2 regions of the Allobosea sp. NPDC055332 genome follow, and region 2 is predicted to be linked to the other one. Evidence: predicted binding sites of a transcription regulator. Region 2 holds the regulator's gene; the other holds the start of a gene.
The links. The regulator PhoB, encoded in region 2, activates phosphate uptake and scavenging genes when phosphate is short. The targets are predictions, from matches to a motif close to TGTCATNNANCTGTCAT.

Region 1 (3,949 bases), on a different contig from region 2:
GACTTCGAGCGCGGCCGGGCTGGTGAACGCCTCGCGCATGTAGAAGGTACCAGGCTCGCCCTGCAGCTCGAACAGCACATAGTCGAGGCAGCCCGGCTCGGCGCGCGTCGGCTCTATCAGCGCCAGCAGGCTCTGGCGCAAGGCTTCCCGCCGGTCGGGCTTCGCTTTCAGGACTGCGATGGAAACCAGGGTCTCGTCGATGGTCTGCGTCATGGTCGGCACCTTTTCCGATGAGGATGCCGAGGAGATGTCGGCGCGGCCGAGCTCTCGCAAGACGCACAAATCGCGCCCTTAGGGACAAGGCTGATACCAGCCGCGGGCTGCCGAGACGATCAGGCCGGCGCCGAAAGGCAGCTCAGATAGAACCCATCCGTCCCGGTGCGGCGCGGCGAGAGCTGCAGGCCAAAACGCGTGGCGAAGCGGCTGAGCAGGCCGAAATCGACCTCGCCGGTATCGAGCAGGGACCGCGTCGCCACCGGCCCGAAGCCGGCATGCCGTGCCAGGAAGGTTTCGACCGCGCCGTCGTTCTCCTCAGGCAACATCGAGCAGGTGATGTAGGCGATCCGCCCACCCGGCTTCACCAGGCTGGCGGCACGGTCGAGCACCTGCGCCTGTTCCTTGACGCGCTCCGCCAGTGCGCCGGTGCGCACCCGCCATTTCGCATCGGGATTACGCCGCCAGGTGCCGGAGCCAGTGCAAGGCGCATCGACCAGCACCAGGTCGATCGTGCCGGCGAGATCGGCGAGCGCATCATGGCCGCGGCTCTTGGGCACGCGCACCTCGACATTGGCGGCGCCCGAGCGGGTGAGCCGATCGTGCAGCGGCGCCAGCCGACGGCTGTCGAGATCGGTGGCGAAGATGCGTCCCTTGCCGTCGAGGACCGCGGCCAGGGCCAGTGTCTTGCCGCCGGCGCCGGCGCAGAGATCGACGACGGTCATGCCCGGCTGCGCGCCGGCGAGCAGGGTGACGAGCTGAGAGCCTTCGTCCTGGATCTCGAACTCGCCGTTAAAGAAGCCCGGCTCGCTCTGCAGCGACGGGCCACGGCCATCGGGTCCGGGCAGGAAGCGCAAGGCATCGGGCGACCAGGCGCCCGGCTCAGGCTGAAGATGGGCCAGCGCCGCACGCAGCTTGTCGCGGTCGGTCTTCAGGCGGTTGGTGCGGATATCGGCCGGCGCCCGGCCCGCCAGGGCCTGTCCTTCCGCGACCGCATCGTCGCCGAAACCGGCCATGAAGGACGGCCAGAGCCAGTCGGGGACATCGGCGCGCGCCCAGCCCGGCGCGGCGTTGAGGTCATAGGCGGCGAGCCCGGCGACTTCGAACTCGGTCAGCGGCGCCGGCGCGTGATTCTGCCCGTTGAAGAGCTCCGAAATCTCCTCGACGCCCATGCCGCGCTGGCTCACCAGCATGCCCAGCACCAGCGCCCGTGGCGTCTCCTCACCAAGCGCGTGCGCCGAGGAGGCACGGCGGCGGAGCGCGTCATAGACCAGAGAGGCGATGGCGGCGCGGTCCTTGGAGCCGGCAAAGCGGCGCGACAATCCCCAGTCCTTCAGTGCATCGGCCGCCGGGCGCCGACGCTCGATCAGGTCCGTGAGGACCTCGATGGCGGCGCTAAGGCGGGCGGCTGGGGTCATGTCCGGCAGTTCCTGTCTCGATCACGCGGGCCGGCGCGAACTGGAACGATTCCGAAGCGCGACAGGACCCTTGACGCCCTCGTCCCACAGGGCGCAAGACGATACAACTCCTTCCGCAACGCCAACCGCCTGGGGATTTCCGAAATGACCGCCTTCTCCCGCCTCGCGCTCGCCGGCCTGTTCTGCCTGTCGCTCGCGGCCTGCGCGACCCAGCCGGTCGACACCACGCCGCCGCCGTCCAAGCGCCTCGACGCCAAGACCACGCTGGAAGGCCGCCGCTGAGCCTCCCGCTCCGGTCGCTCGTCGCCAATGGCAAGCGAGTGGCTGGAGCCTTTAAAGCGCACCTTCGCGGTACCGGCAGGGACGATCTTCCGGCACTGCGAAGAGGCAAACGGGCCTTCACCGGCCTGTCATATCGACCGAGCAGTTTCGCGACCTTTCACAGGACACGAGGATCGGACGAAATGAAGCCCCTGTTCCAGCCGGCGACGATGCTGGCGACCTTTGCCCTCGTGCTGGCCGCGCCGGCCCTGGCGCAGAGCCCCGCCCCCACCCTCGACGGCAAGCCGGCCCTGATCGCCGGCCATCGTGGCGCCAGCGGCTATCTCCCTGAGCACACGCTCGAAGGTTACAAGCTCGCGATCGAGCAGGGTGCCGACTTCATCGAGCCGGATCTGGTCGCCACCAAGGACGGCCATCTCGTGGTCCGCCACGAGCCGATCATGTCGGGTACCACCGATGTCGCGACCCGGCCGGAATTCGCCGCGCGCAAGACGACCCGCAAGGTCGACGGCGTCGACACCAACGACTGGTTCGCCTCCGATTTCACGCTCGCAGAGCTCAAGACGCTGCGGGCCAAGCAGGCCTTCGCCGACCGCGACCAGTCGCATAATGGCAAATACGAGATCCCGACGCTGCAGCAGGTCATCGATCTCGCCAAGACCGAGAGCGCCCGCACCGGCCGCACAATCGGCATCTATCCCGAGATCAAGCACTCGACCTATCACTCGGCCCTGGGTCTTGCGATCGAGGACAAGCTGCTCGATCAGCTGAAAGCCGCCGGCTGGACCGAGAAGACCTCGCCGGTGATCATCCAGAGCTTCGAGACCGCCAACCTCAAATATCTGCGCGGCAAGACACAGCTGCGCCTGATCCAGCTCGTCGACGCCGACGATGTCGACAAGGATGGCGGCATCGTGCTCGCCGCCCCGTTCGACAAGCCCTATGACTTCGTCGTCACCGGCGACAAGCGGACCTTCAAGGATCTCGTCACCGCCGAGGGCCTGAAGGAGGTCAAGACCTATGCCGATGGCGTCGGCCCCTGGAAGCCCTATCTGATGCCGGCCAAGCAGGTGTTCGGCGACGATGGCAAGCCGCGCGACCTCAATGGCGACGGCACGATCGACGAGCGTGACCGCGTGCTGCTGCCGCCGACCGACGTTGTGAAGAACGCCCACGCCGTCGGCCTGTTCGTCCACACCTGGACCTTCCGCAGCGAGCCCAAGCGCCTCGCTTCCGATTTCAAGGGCGATCCGCAGGCCGAATACAAGGCCTATCTGGCGCTCGGCATCGACGGGCTGTTTTCGGATTTCCCGGACCAGGCCGTGAAGGCGCGCAACGCCAAGTAACCGCCCGACGAAACAAGACCGCCGCACCGACTGGGTGCGGCGGCCTCGTAGACACGACTAGACTGAACTCAACTTACGCTTAGTCGCAGACACGGACCGTGCGACGGATTTCCCCGCGCGGGGTCTCGCGAATCCGCGTCTCGGTGCGGCAGTCGCGCTCGGCGCGATAGGCGCGGCGGCGCTCCCAGCGATCACGCTCGCGCCAGCGATCCTCGCGATCCATCGCGCGTTGGTGCGGCGTGCGTGTGTCGATCCTGACGCCGCCCGGCCCGAGATCCACGGACTGTGCGAAGGCGCCGCTACCGGCGAGCAGCAGGCCCGCGGCAAGGGTCGAAGCAAGCAGTTTCATCGGCTTTTCCTCCATTGTTGGGGAAAGCAACGATGCGGGCCGGCAAAGGTTCCCTGCCGGCAACGCCTCCAAGATCATGTCACCAACGCAAACGGCGCCCGCAAGGGCGCCGTCGCGGAAGGAAGCGGATAGTCCCGCTCAGTGCAGGATCTGGGAGAGGAAGAGCTTTGTGCGCTCGTGCTGCGGGTTCTTGAAGAACTCGTTGGGCTCGTTCATCTCGACGATCTGGCCGGCGTCCATGAAGATGACGCGGTCGGCGACCTGGCGGGCAAAACCCATCTCGTGGGTGACGCAGAGCATAGTCATGCCCTCGTCGGCGAGCGAGACCATGGTGTCGAGCA
Region 2 (3,949 bases):
GGACGCAAGCGGCAGCATGCCGGCATGATGCGACCCGCCGGCGACATTATCGTCGCTGGCCGTTCCCGCCGTCTCGTCGCGCGTCAAGCCGCATCGAAGGAAAATCCCGATCGCTCAAAAACATAAGCGCCGCCCTTGGGGGCGGCTGCGTGATGCGACTATGCAAAACCGGCCCCGCCCTGTCAATTGCGCCTGCCCTCGCGGCAGCGTTGCCAATTAGACTCACCGGCCGGCCGTCTGCAGCGATTGGCTGGGGAAAAGCCGAATTAGGATTCGGCGACTCTTGTGGCTGAGTCAGGCCATCTTGTATGGTCTTTCTCGTCAGATACGACATCTCGTGCGGCGTCTCCAGTATCGTCAGTTCCGGGCGTAACGGCTTCCGTTTAGCGACGGGCGCTGCCGGTATCGGATTCCGCCATGATCTCTCCCTATGCCGCGCCGGCTTGCTGGCGGGGCATAACGAAGACAGGTGCAATTCCATGACCGAAGCCGGAGCCTGGACCGACGAACGCGTCGAACTGCTCAAGAAGCTCTGGAATGACGGCCTGAGCGCGAGCCAGATCGCCGCCGAGCTCGGCAATGTCACGCGCAATGCCGTTATCGGCAAGGTGCATCGCCTTGGCCTCTCCGGCCGGGCCAAGAGCCCGGGGTCGGCCACGCCACGCCCGCGCAAGCCCGCTGCCCGTCCGCCGAGCCACCCGGCCGGTCATCACAGCAATGGCGGCGCCGGGCTGACCCGTGGCAACACGGCGCTCGCCCCGCAATTTTCGCCCGAGATCGAAGCCGAGGCGCAGGTCGCGCGCGCGCCAGCCCCATCCGAGGACGTGGTCGTGCCGTTCTCCGAGCGGGTCACCATCATGGAGCTGCGCGAATACATGTGCCGCTGGCCGATGGGCGACCCGACCTCGCCGGAGTTCCGCTTCTGCGGCGGCCGCAGCGCGACCGGCCTGCCCTATTGCGCCTATCACGCCCGTATCGCCTACCAGCCGGCGGCCGACCGCCGCCGCGACCGCAAGGCCATCCGCGCGTAACGACGCCTCTCGATAAAAAGGTTACAGAAGCCGGCCTTTGGGCCGGCTTTTTTGTCGTCGGACAGGCTTGATGCATGAGGCATCCATGGACACCGCCGCCGCTCACCCGATCGAGTATGCATGTGCCCTGCCGATCAAGGAGGGGCTGCTCCTGCTGGGACTGAGATCGCCACATCGCCGGAACCGGCCGTCCTGCTGGGACACGGTCGGCGGTCACGTCGAGCCGGGCGAGACCGCCGAGGCGGCCCTAGTCCGCGAACTCCAAGAGGAAATCGGCATCACACCGACGGGTTTCCGCCACTTCGAGACCATCGAGACGACCGAGACGGACGGCATCACACCCGCGCTCTGGCACCTGTTCACGGTGAGCCAGTGGACCGGCCGTGCGCCTGAGATCACCAATGACGAGCACAGCGAAATCCGCTGGTTCTGCTTCGATGAGGCCCAATCGCTGACACCGCTGGCATCGGAGGCCTATCGTCCGGCGTTCGCCCGGCTGGCCGAGGCCTTCGGGCCAGGCTGGTAATCGGACAGGCGCGCATGACGACATTCGCGATCTATCTCGGCGCGGCGCTGGCGGAGATCGCCGGCTGCTTCGCCTTCTGGGCCTGGCTGAAGCTGGACAAACCGGTCTGGTGGCTGCTGCCGGGCCTGATCCTGCTCGCGATCTTCGCCTGGCTGCTGACCCTGGTCGACAGCCCCGCCGCCGGGCGCGCTTTCGCCGCCTATGGCGGCGTCTACATCGTGGCGTCGCTGGCCTGGATGACGCTGGTCGAGAAGGTCCCGCCGGACCGCTACGATCTGGCTGGCGCAGCGCTCTGCCTCGCCGGCGCAGCGATCATCGTCGCCGCACCGCGCTGACGAAAACCGTCAGCCGCGCGCAAAAGTCTCGTCGAAGGCATAGCCGGCGCCACGCACGGTGCGCAGCGGATCCTTGGAATTGGCCGGGGTGATCGCCTTGCGCAGCCGCCCGACATGGACGTCGACGGTGCGCTCGTCGATGTAGACGTCGCGCCCCCAGACGGCGTCCAGCAGTTGCGCCCGCGAATAGACCCGGCCCGGCGCCTGCATCAGGAATTCGAGCAGGCGGAACTCGGTCGGGCCGAGATGCAATTCGGCGCCGGCGCGGCGGACGCGCCGCGTCGTGCGGTCGAGTTCGAGATCGCCGGCGGCGAGCAGGCCGGCGACATGGCCGGGCTTGGCGCGGCGCAGCAGCGCCTGGATGCGGGCGATCAGCTCGGGCAGCGAGAACGGCTTGACGACATAATCGTCGGCACCGGTGGCGAGGCCGCGCACACGTTCGGTCTCCTCGCCGCGGGCGGTCAGCATGATGATCGGCACGCGCTCTGTGTCACGGCGCGTGCGCAGGCGCCGGCAGAGCTCGATGCCGGAAAGGCCGGGCAACATCCAGTCGAGCAGGACGAGATCCGGCGTATGGTCGCGCAGATGCAATTCGGCGTCATCTCCGCGCGCCACGCTATCGACCTCGAAGCCCTCGGCCTCGAGATTGTAGCGCAGGAGCAGGGTGAGCGGCTCCTCGTCCTCGACGATCAGGATGCGTGCGGGCATGTCAGCGTCCGTTCAAGCGCCCGCCGGTTCAGCCATTGGCTGCCGGCAGGTCGACGAGGATGTTGGTGGTGTCGAGCTTCGGCCGGCTTTCATCCATGGACTGGCCGGTGACGAGGTAATGGATGGTCTCGGCGATATTGGTGGTGTGGTCGCCGATGCGCTCGACATTCTTGGCGCAGAACAGCAAGTGCGTGCAGAAGGTGATGTTACGCGGATCTTCCATCATATAGGTCAGAAGCTCGCGGAACAGCGAGGTGTAGAGCGCGTCGATCTCGTCGTCGCGGCGCCAGACTTCCATCGCCTTCTGCTCGTTGCTGGCGGCATAGGCGTCGAGCACGTCCTTGAGCTGGGCCTGGACCAGGCGGCTCATATGCTCGAGGCCGACGACAGCGCGATGCGGCGGCGAGAACTGTCCGGAGATCGCGACGGCGCGCTTGGCGATGTTCTTGGCGAGGTCGCCGACGCGCTCGATGTCGGCGGCGATGCGGATCGCCGAGATCAGCTCGCGCAGATCGTTCGCCAGCGGCTGACGCCGGGCGATGGTCAGGACGGCCTTCTCCTCGACCTCGCGCTGGAGGTTGTCGAGACGCTGGTCGGCACTGATGATCTTCTGGGCAAGCGCGGTGTCACGGCGGACCAGCGCGACGGTGGAGTCGCCGAGCATGCGCTCGGACATGCCGCCCATCTCGGCGAGGCTGCGGCGCAGGCCTTCGAGATCGGCGTCGTAGGAGCGGACGATATGGTCGGACATCGGGGCGTATCCTTTGGAGCTGGCCGACGCTGAGGACTCAGCCGAAGCGGCCGGTGACGTAGTCCTGCGTCTGCTTCTTGTGCGGGTTCATGAAGATGGTGTTGGTCGCGTCGAACTCGATGACCTCACCGAGATACATGAAGGCGGTGTACTGCGAGATGCGCGCCGCCTGCTGCATGTTGTGGGTGACGATGACGATGGTGAAGTCGCTCTTCAGCTGCTCGAGCAGGTCCTCGATCTTGCCGGTCGAGATCGGGTCGAGCGCCGAGGTCGGCTCGTCGAACAGGATGACCTCGGGCTTCTGGGCGATGGTGCGGGCGATGCAGAGGCGCTGCTGCTGGCCGCCGGAGAGGCCCATGCCGGAACTCTTCAGCTTGTCCTTGACCTCGTCCCAGAGCGCGGCGCGGCGCAGCGCGCCCTCGACGCGGTCGTCGAGCTCCGACTTCGGCGGCTTCTCGTAGAGGCGGATGCCGAAGGCGACATTGTCGTAGATCGACATCGGGAAGGGCGTCGGCTTCTGGAAGACCATGCCGATGCGCGAGCGCAGCTCGTTCACGTCGACATTGTTGGAGATGATGTTGCGGCCGTCGAGCAGGAT

Region 1: ACWIGM_RS17220 (glycerophosphodiester phosphodiesterase) is a predicted target of PhoB. The motif match lies at 2,029-2,045, and genes of this name have one in related genera.

The regions. Positions count from the first base shown of each region.
Region 1 is NZ_JBSHMO010000003.1:174,711-178,659, reverse strand. It holds gene ACWIGM_RS17235 (putative quinol monooxygenase) at 1-213, opposite strand, end outside; gene ACWIGM_RS17230 (RsmB/NOP family class I SAM-dependent RNA methyltransferase) at 333-1,631, opposite strand; gene ACWIGM_RS17225 (hypothetical protein) at 1,776-1,913, shown strand; gene ACWIGM_RS17220 (glycerophosphodiester phosphodiesterase) at 2,096-3,259, shown strand; gene ACWIGM_RS17215 (hypothetical protein) at 3,339-3,608, opposite strand; gene ACWIGM_RS17210 (amino acid ABC transporter ATP-binding protein) at 3,747-3,949, opposite strand, start outside.
Region 2 is NZ_JBSHMO010000005.1:294,577-298,525, reverse strand. It holds gene ACWIGM_RS26915 (GcrA family cell cycle regulator) at 480-1,031, shown strand; gene ACWIGM_RS26910 (NUDIX hydrolase) at 1,117-1,557, shown strand; gene ACWIGM_RS26905 (YnfA family protein) at 1,572-1,892, shown strand; gene phoB (phosphate regulon transcriptional regulator PhoB) at 1,902-2,600, opposite strand; gene phoU (phosphate signaling complex protein PhoU) at 2,629-3,351, opposite strand; gene pstB (phosphate ABC transporter ATP-binding protein PstB) at 3,389-3,949, opposite strand, start outside.